Regions from separate parts of the Neobacillus sp. B4I6 genome, predicted to be linked through region 2. Evidence: riboswitches for the same ligand, from Rfam matches in the RefSeq annotation. Region 2 holds a riboswitch; each other region holds the start of a gene.
The links. A riboswitch is a leader RNA that binds a small molecule or an ion and turns the genes downstream of it on or off. The one in region 2 is predicted to bind cobalamin.
Positions count from the first base shown of each region.

Region 1: it holds a riboswitch for cobalamin, as region 2 does, so the genes downstream of both, metE (5-methyltetrahydropteroyltriglutamate--homocysteine S-methyltransferase) here and QF028_RS15675 (ABC transporter substrate-binding protein) in region 2, are expected to answer to the same signal.
Region 3: it holds a riboswitch for cobalamin, as region 2 does, so the genes downstream of both, QF028_RS13820 ((2Fe-2S) ferredoxin domain-containing protein) here and QF028_RS15675 (ABC transporter substrate-binding protein) in region 2, are expected to answer to the same signal.

Region 1 is NZ_JBNPWB010000002.1:4,799,998-4,803,282, forward strand. Features, by position in the region: gene metE (5-methyltetrahydropteroyltriglutamate--homocysteine S-methyltransferase) at 1-1,764, opposite strand, end outside; cobalamin riboswitch at 1,942-2,122, opposite strand; gene QF028_RS25895 (VOC family protein) at 2,242-2,637, opposite strand.
Region 2 is NZ_JBNPWB010000002.1:2,750,040-2,753,324, forward strand. Features, by position in the region: gene QF028_RS15670 (FecCD family ABC transporter permease) at 1-735, opposite strand, end outside; gene QF028_RS15675 (ABC transporter substrate-binding protein) at 701-1,666, opposite strand; cobalamin riboswitch at 1,860-2,052, opposite strand; gene ribH (6,7-dimethyl-8-ribityllumazine synthase) at 2,112-2,582, opposite strand; partial or broken gene ribB (3,4-dihydroxy-2-butanone-4-phosphate synthase) at 2,608-3,231, opposite strand.
Region 3 is NZ_JBNPWB010000002.1:2,392,703-2,395,987, reverse strand. Features, by position in the region: cobalamin riboswitch at 533-721, shown strand; cobalamin riboswitch at 899-1,075, shown strand; gene QF028_RS13820 ((2Fe-2S) ferredoxin domain-containing protein) at 1,203-1,586, shown strand; gene cobJ (precorrin-3B C(17)-methyltransferase) at 1,640-3,265, shown strand.

The DNA of each region.
Region 1 (3,285 bases), 2.0 Mb from region 2:
TTCTCTTAGTGCTAAGGCTAGTTGGTTGGCTACTTGTTCACGTGAAATATCATCGCGGACAAAAGACCAATTTAAGATTGTGATAGGACCTGTTAACATCCCTTTCACATACTTAGACGTTAATTGCTGTGCCGCTTCTACTTCCTTCACGGTCATTGGGGCTGTCCACTCGACGTCACCATAAATAATTGGTGGTTTGACACAACGTGAACCATAGGATACAACCCATGCTTTTTCTGTAAAGGCAAAACCTTCTAGCTTTTCTCCAAAGTACTCAACCATATCCGTCCGCTCAAATTCACCATGAACTAAAACATCCAGTCCTATTTCTTCTTGAATTTGAATCCAACGGGCTGTTTCACTTTTTAGAAACGATGCATACTCAGCGTCTGTAATTTCCTTTTTACGCCATGCTGTACGTGTCCGTTTTACTTGATCTGACTGAGGGAAGCTGCCAATCGTTGTGGTTGGATAATCTGGTAAATCTAATGCCTTTTTCTGCAAAGGCTGGCGTTCTTTAAACGTCATTGAACGTGCAAAATGCTCTTGTGTTACTTGTAATACTAGCTCTTTCACACGTGCATTTTTCCTTGCCTTATGCTGGGCTAATGCTTCAGTTGCTATCATACTTTGTGACACGCTCTTATTTCCTGTCCAAGCCTCGTCACGTACGTAAGATGCGATATGTGATAACTCAATTATTTTCTCATCGGCAAATGACAAAGCATTTGTCAGTATGGCATCCAGCTTTGTTTCTGCCTTCGTCGTCACAGGTACATGCTGTAAACTACATGAAGACTGAATCCAAGCTTCTTTTACACCGCTTAATAATAAAACAGCTTTTATATTGAATGCTTTTTCAGCCAAATTTGCCCGCCAAATATCCCGTCCATTTACTATACCAATTCCTAATACTTTATCCTGTGGGAACCCGTGTTTTCGAAGTGAAGCCATATTCTCTTCGGCACCATGTATGAAATCAAGACCAATCCCTTCAACAGGTAATTGAGACAGCTCTTCATACGCTGATAGTCCTTCAAAATAGGTTTGTAACATGATTTGTGCAGCCGGTACTTCTTCTGCTAACTGTTTGTAAATTTCTTGCACTAGTTTTACATCATCTGCTGTTAGTGAAAGGGTTAGTGCTGGTTCTTCCACTTGAATCCACTGTGCCCCAGCATCTACAAGCTGCTGGAATACTTGTGCATATAGCGGTAAAAGTTTCAAAATAAACAATGCTTTCGATTTGGCATCGTATCCTTTGGCTAAGCTAACAAAAGTAAAAGGACCGATCATTGTAGGCTTTGTAATAAGACCTAATTCCTCTTTGGCTTCTACAAAATAATCTAAAATGTAGTTCTTGGTTAATTGTAATGACTTGCCTTCATACTCGGGCACGATGTAGTGATAGTTGGTATTAAACCACTTTGTCATCTCACAAGCCACAACATGGCTTGCCCCACGGGCCATTTCGTAATACGTGGTAAGATCTACTTCATCACCTGTCCACTTATAACGATTTGGAATCAATCCAAACATTGCCGCATGGTCAAGCATACGGTCATAAATGGTAAAATCCCCAACTGTTAGTAACTCTAAGCCTAATGATTGCTGGCGCTTCAAATTATTCAAGCGAGTCGTTTTCATCTCTAAAATAAATTGCTCCTCTGATAACGCACCCTTCCAAAAAGATTCTACACAACGTTTCCACTCCCGATTATCACCAATGTACGGGTATCCAATAGCAGTACTTACTAAATTCATTTTTCATTCCTCCTTTTTTAGATTACAAATTCCCAAATACAAAAAAGCCATCTCCACAAAATGGAAATGGCTCTACAATCAAGTTTAAGTTTTGCTAAAAAACAAGAATAAACATAGCTACTCATAACTCGTTTGTCGTACAAATGAATGTCACCACCTATTTCCACGTAGGTATTTGGTGTGTACTGGAAATTGGCAGGTCTCCTGGCTTATCATCATGGCTCCTCACACCTTCCCATCATTTGACAGTGGTATTTGTGATTCACTCCGATTTACAGTTGCGGGACAGCGACGGAATTACACCGTTCTTCCCTATTAAGCCAAGCCTTAGCTTGGCACCAATTCTTACACGATATGTAATTTTCACTAACTATAGCATATTAATAATTTGAAGTACATAATTTTCTGAAAAGTAGTCAGCATGATGAGAGTTCTCTCGCTCACCTTAGCAATCTCTGATATCACATATCATGGGTTCTATTTTGCATTCGCATCGGGTTGATGAATTCCGAATATATTACCTTCGGTATCAATATAGTATCCTTGCCACGCCATTCCAGGCAGGGCATATTTGGCCATTGCGACCTTGCCGCCATTCTCAATAATTATAGCTTCCGTTACATCGTAATTTTCCACTCCCATTGTACAAGCAAATGCATTCAAAGCTTGGTTTGCTTCCGGTGGAGCACTTTGCCGCTGCATCAAAGCACCATTGATCCCAGGTTCATTCTCTTCGCCAGTCACTGCTCCAAAGTAAGGCATTCCTGCATACTCACTCCAATCTTGAAATGACCATCCGAATACCTCTCCATAAAACTTCTTTGCCCGTTCCATGTCATTGACATGAATTTCGAAATGAACTAATCTTCCCATGATTGCCTCCTAATTAAAAAAGTAATTATATTCGCTTCTAGCAAGTTAGCACTTATGTATATCTTGAAGTTATGATGCTTCATCTTATGATAGCAAAACTAAGGATGAAGCCAACTTTTCAATTTGAGCCAAAGCCTAATATATTTCCTCTTTATTATAGGATAATTGTTGGAATATATTCAATTTTTATAAAAATGAAATAATTTTACTTATTAGTTCCTGTTTGATATTCTTGCCATTTATTGCACGATCTACGACTGATACATAACGTCCACCCTTCTTATTATCGGGCACTCTTGGATTAATCTTTTTAAAATAGGACCTGTCATTGGTTTTGGTCATATCAAGATGTTGCTGGGTTATACATCCTTTATCTTTCTTTTGGTCACTTTGTTTGCTGGGTACTTACGCCACAAGAAAGCATCAGGATTTCGAAAAAAGTCCCACCGAATCATGGCAATGATCTTTACGATTTTTTTCTAGTCCATATGCTTATTCCTATAAAGTAACTTGCTCACATGGACAGCCAGGACATTCAAATACTACTTTAAAACGAATCTCTCTTATCTTTTTAATTAGACGACCAACGACAGAGGAAGATTAGTAATATTAAATAGGATACATGGATTGGTTTTGTCGATAAGATAA
Region 2 (3,285 bases):
ATGCTGTGCCCGCTCTTCCCCAAACGACATGGCGTTTAGTTCCTTTGCATTAAAAATCAGCAGGCCTGAGCCAATGATAAAAAATGGCAAAATGATCTTTATGTACACCCATCCTCTCATCGATACACTTCCTAATAGCCAGCCGATAATTTGCCGCAGCTCATCCCCAGTCAGTGCAATCATCAAAGAAATAATTGCTCCTAAAAAGGAACTAAAAATTATCCCCGTTAATATAATCGTTTCCACTCTCATCGAGCGCTCTATTTTACTGGCGAAAGTAAGGACTAAAAAGATGGTTAAAATGGAAAATAGAATACTTAGCAATGGTAATGTGAAGGAACCAATAAAAGGAATTGATAGGTGGAAAAACAGTGTCAACACCGCTCCAACAGATGCCCCGGAGGATACACCCAATGTATAAGGATCTGCTAACGGGTTTCTTAACAGTCCTTGAAAGGCTGCCCCTGCAATTGCAAGAGAAGCCCCGACAAGACCTGATAAAATCACTCTAGGTAAGCGAATGTTTAGGACAATACTCGAATACATAGGGTCAATTGTCCCCAATGAAATAACCCCAAATACTTTCGCACTGATAATCTTAATAATGGTTAAGATTGGAACCGAAACTGTTCCAATTGAAATACCTAATAAAATAGATAGGAATAGGAAAATTCCAGCTATCATATAGGAAAAATACTTTTTATTTAAAAATTTCAGGATAGACAGCCTTCGCAAGATCTTCTACTCCTTCAACGATCCGAGGGCCTGAGCGAGTCACGCGACCAGAATCGACATCGACTACATGCTTATTTTTTACAGCGTTGACTGTTTCCCAGCCCTTTCTAGTTAAAACTTGTTCCGCTGGATTTTTGACGTAGTATCCATAGGTAGTCAGAATTACATCAGGATTGCGTTTAATCATCGCCTCTTGATCAATTTTAATCCAGCCTTCTTGATCATTTGCGATGTTTTCTGCATTGATTATACTAAGCATTTGATCCATAAAGGTATTCTTACCAGGTGTATAAATTTCTGGAGCGGGCGAAACTTCAACTAATACCTTTTTCTTTTCTTTTATTTCTCCAGCCTTTGCTTTAATATCGGCCAATTTATTCTTCATTCCTGTAATCATCTCATTGGCTTTCGCTGTTTCACCGGTAGCTTTCCCAATCATATCAATCGAATCATAAACTTGGTCAAAATTTTGCGCATCATTAACAACTAAAACGGTAATTCCAGCATCTTTAAGCTGCTGAAGCCCTGCTTTAGAATTATGTGCGGACGATGCATGTGCTAGTACTAAATCTGGTTTTAAGGAAATGATTTTTTCTAAGTTTATTTCCTGCCCGCCGATTTTTTCTTTTTTCGTCGCTGCTTCCGGATAATTATCGAAATCAGACACGCCCACCACTTCTTTGTCAAGACCTAAGGCAAACGCAATTTCTGTATTACTTGGAATTAGTGAAACAATTTTTTCAGGTTTCTTTTCGATGATAACTTTAGTTTTGGTAGCATCAGTAAGTGTAACTGGATAGGTAATTTCCGCTGTTTTCTTCTCTACGCTTGACTTATTCTCTTCGTTAACTTGATCTTTCTTTTCAGCACAACCTGCTAAAACTCCTACTGTCAATAATACTACTAACAGCAATGAATACAACTTCTTCATTTTTCTCCCTACTTTCAGTTAATAAAAATTATGTAACAAAAAATAAATCTTCTTGTGCAAAAACAAAATGGCTTGGATAAAAACAAAAAACATCTCCACTATGTAATGGAGATGTTGGTATGATTAGATTCAGGTTACTAGCAATAAGTAAAGGGAGTCTAGCCTTCAACACCGTCCCATCCTCGTAGGTTTATTGGCGCACAAGAATTAGGCAGGTTTCCTGGCTCATGATCATCGCTTCCTATGCCTTCCCATCTTAGTCGACAGTGGCACCATATAGGTTGCTCTCATTTACAGTGGCGGGACCGCGTTGGCTTATACCAAACTTCTCTTTTAAGCCGAAAATCTTACAATAAGATTTTAGCACCTAATTATAAAAAATATTTTTTGTTAAATTCATTATAGAAAAGATGAAATGAATTGTACATGTATTTTTGCAATAATTTTAAAGTTCAATCGTTCTGCACAAATTGGCCATTTCAATTGCAGCCGAAGCGGCATCCCATCCCTTATTACCAGCCTTTGTCCCAGCACGCTCAATAGCTTGTTCAATAGAATCTGTGGTTAGTACTCCAAAAATAACAGGAATGCCACTACTTAAATTGATTGCGGAAACACCTTTTGCCACTTCATTACAAACAAAGTCAAAATGTGGAGTAGAGCCGCGAATGACCGTACCAAGCGTGATAACAGCATCATATTTTTTGCTATTAGCCATTTTTTGGGCGATTAATGAAATTTCAAATGCACCTGGTACCCAGGCAATATCTACGTCTGTCTCACTGACGCCATGTCTTTTAAGTGCATCCTGTGCACCGCCTAATAGTTTACTTGTAATGAATTCATTAAAACGTCCAACCACGATTCCAACTTTTAATCCTGAGCCAACTAAATTTCCTTCAAAAATATTACCCATGAGTATGCCTCCTAAATTTGTTTTAAACTTCCCGCTTAACTAAATTTTCCTTGTTGCTTCGGTATTCTACTAAATCTTTAATCGTAATCATTTTAATGTTTAGCTTATCAGCAATTTTGCGCAGCTGTGGGACACGTGCCATCGTGCCATCGTCATTCATGATTTCACAAATGACACCAGCAGGCTTGGCACCGCATAAAATTGCAAGGTCTACAGCTGCTTCTGTATGCCCCGTTCTGCTCAAGACTCCGTCTTTTTTAGCAATCAACGGAAACATATGCCCTGGTCTTAAAAAATCGGATGCTTTTGATTCCGGGTCAACCATACTCAACACCGTTGCTGATCGTTCAAATGCAGAAATTCCAGTTGTAGAAAATTTATGGTCAATGCTTACGGTAAAAGCTGTTCGATGTGGATCCGTGTTCTTGGAAACCATTGGATGTAAGTCGAGCTTTTGAGCTAATGCCTCGTCAATAGGAACACAGATTAGACCTCTTCCGTGAGTGGCCATAAGATTTATGACCTCCGGGGTTGCTTTTTCAGCAAGAGAAATAAAGTCCCCTTCATTTTCCCTGTTTTCATCATCGCAGACAATAACAACCTTTCCTTCTTTTAAATCAGCAAGAGCTTCGTTAATCGTATTAAACACGCAACATCTCTCCTTTCAAAATGACAAACCCTTTAAGATTGGACTTTTCCAAAC
Region 3 (3,285 bases), 360 kb from region 2:
TCCAGGTTAACTATTTTCATTGAGAGATCACTTACCCTTGTCTACATTCTATGCAGACAATCGGAAGAAAAGCCCCCAAATCTTTGTAGAAAATGGGGATTGAGGGAGTAACGTATGCTGGCCGTGAATTAATGGATACCTTTGAATATTATTTACGACATGCTTTTGAACACCCATGTAGACAGGATCTTGGAATGCTCCTGTGGATTTGTACATAAATCTATATGGAGAATCATAAGACAGGTGGGTTGCAGATGGACACCAATGATTTTAATAAAGAGCTGCATTAAAGGCTCCTATTAATGGGTGGGTGAATCCCTTGTCTGGTTTATACCCGATTCCTTTCACCACGATTAATAATAACTAATAGGGCATTAATACAGGGAATGGGAATAAAGAAGTTGTTGTAGGTATCCAGCAATCCGATAGCTATGCCGCCCCCCTAAAATAATATAAGGGAATTTAAAAAGCACTTGATATATTCTATTTGTTAGACTAGTATAATTATTATCTCTTAAAATTACATATGAATTTGTTAACAATTGGTTAAGATGCCTTAGGGCTTAATTGGGAATCTGGTGAAAGGCCAGAACTGCCCCCGCAACTGTAAGTGTGGACGAAATAGACAAACCACTGGATCGTTTATTTATTGACGATTCGGGAAGGGTCTAAAGTAGGAAGATACACAAGTCAGGAGACCTGTCTTAGCTTTTTTAGTTTCGATTTCTTCGGGGGTTGAGAAGATGGAACGTTTGGACAAAAAGGATTATTTATTAACTTTCTTTGTGCTGACGTTTTATCCGTTCAACTAATGTTGAACGGATTTTTTCGTTTTGATGATTCTAAATCATTTTTAATTCTCATAGTTTAGCTTTAGAAGGAACAAGCCTTTTTAACAATTGAATAGATTAGGATAGGTGCACGAATATGTGCTTAATTGGGAAGTACGGTTTAAATCCGTCACGGTACCCGCCACTGTATGGGGAGTTCATTGCAAATGTCACTGAAGGAATTCGGGAAGACGCAATGGATGATGAACCTAAGTCAGGAGACCTGCCTTTACCTAATAATCTCAATCAACCTACGGGAACATAGGTAGAAGTGCTGAACATACACCGCTATTTTTTTGTGTGTATATATTCTGCACCCCTATGTCCATAGGGGTGCTTTTTTTACGTAAAAAACGAAAAGGAGAGTGTGACATGACTACTTGGAATTTACAAGGGACGAAACACCATGTTTTCATTTGCAACGGCAGCAGCTGTATGAGAAAGGGTGGGGAGGAAGCGACCCAAGCGATTCGGAATGAAATCACCAATTTAAACTTAGATTCACTCATACATACAACAAGAACGAGATGCAATGGGAGATGTAAGGACGCTCCCGTTGCCATCGTCTATCCTTCAGGGACTTGGTATAAAAACGTAACCCCAGAAGTGGGAACTACGATTGTAAAGCGTCATCTAGCGGAAGGTCATTGCCTTCAGGAGCATGCGATCTATCAATATTCCGAAGAAGGATTCATACAGCCAGAAGGGTCGGAATGCATCGCAGGAGCACAAAAAGCTGTTAAAGAAAAGATTTAACAGCGGATAGTAGCTGGATTCTAGTTTGAAATTTTGGAAGGTGGCGTAATAGTGTGAAAGGAAAATTATTGGTTATTGGTTTTGGCCCCGGTGATGAAAAACATATCACCGGACGGGCAAAAGAAGCCATCGAAGAAAGTGATATCATCATCGGCTACAAAACCTACGTTGATTTAATCAAGGGATTAATAGCTGGAAAGCAAATCATCAGCACAGGAATGACAGAAGAAGTGAGCCGGGCCCAGGAGGCAGTGAAACAGGCCGAACTCGGTTACACAGTAGCCGTCATTTCAAGCGGTGATGCCGGTGTATATGGAATGGCAGGACTTGTTTACGAAGTGCTAATCGAAAAAGGCTGGAAAAAAGACTCAGGGGTAGAAGTGGAGGTGGTCCCTGGCATTTCTGCCATCAACTCCTGTGCTGCTTTATTAGGCGCGCCGGTCATGCATGATGCCTGTACAATCAGCTTAAGTGACCATTTGACACCTTGGAGCATAATCGAGAAACGAATCGAAGCGGCCGCTCAAGCTGATTTTGTGATTGCTTTATATAATCCAAAAAGCGGGAGAAGAACACGGCAGATCATGGAAGCTCAAAAAATTCTACTAAAATATCGCTCGCCAGAAACCCCTGTAGGATTGGTAAAGAGTGCTTACCGTGATAGTCAAAAGATCGTCTTAACCAATTTACAAGAGATGCTCGAACATGAAATTGGTATGTTAACCACCGTTTTAATTGGCAACTCTTCCACATTTTTCTACGACGGCTTGATCATCACTCCGCGCGGTTATCAGCGGAAGTATACATTAAATCAGGCAATACAGCCGTTGAAACCGCATCAGCGTCTGCAAAAGGAAGCCGAACCATGGGCACTGGAGCAAATGGAAGATGCAAAACCGGTAAACAAGGAACTAGTCACCCCAACCTCAGTGAAAGAGTCGCCAAGAGAGCTCGCTGAGGAAGCCTTGCAAATGATCCTTGGCGAGAACGATGGACCATCCCAAGGTTTAATGGTGAAGCAAGACTTTCAATCTATTTTTGAGGTAGCGGTCAGCCCTGGTGTCGCTAATAAAAAATTTACTGCGACTCAGATGGTCATTCTTTCCGAAATTGTCGGAGAAGAAGGTGTCATGGAATACACACAAGACCATTTTATGAAGCTGCAAATTTTAACCTCTAAGCCTGATGAGATTGTTGAAAAACTAACGGAGGCTAACTTTTTGATTGCTCCTGTTGGCGACGTATTAACCGTAAAAGCCTGTGATTTTTGTGACGGAGAAAAGAAGGATTCCATCCCTTATGCCGATGAGCTGCAGGAAAGGCTTGGCGGCATGGAACTCCCCAAAGAATTGAAACTTGGCGTGAATGGCTGCGGCATGGCCTGCTACGGAGCTGTAAAAGAGGATATTGGCATTGTTTACCGAAAAGGAGCGTTTGATTTATTTCTAGGGGCAAAGGTAGCAGGAAGATCGGCACATCCCGGCCAAATCGTAGCGGAAGGAATCGGACCGGACCAAATTGTCGGGGTCATAGAGGGGATTGTTCAAGAGTACAAACAAAAGGCCTATCCAAATGAACGTTTCTATAAATTTTTTAAACGGGTCAAAGAGGTTCAAGGGTTTGTGTACCAGGATATCACACCAAACCTTAAAATCGAAGCGGCTGTTTGCGGGGAGTAAGAGGGAGAAGTCTAGCGGTC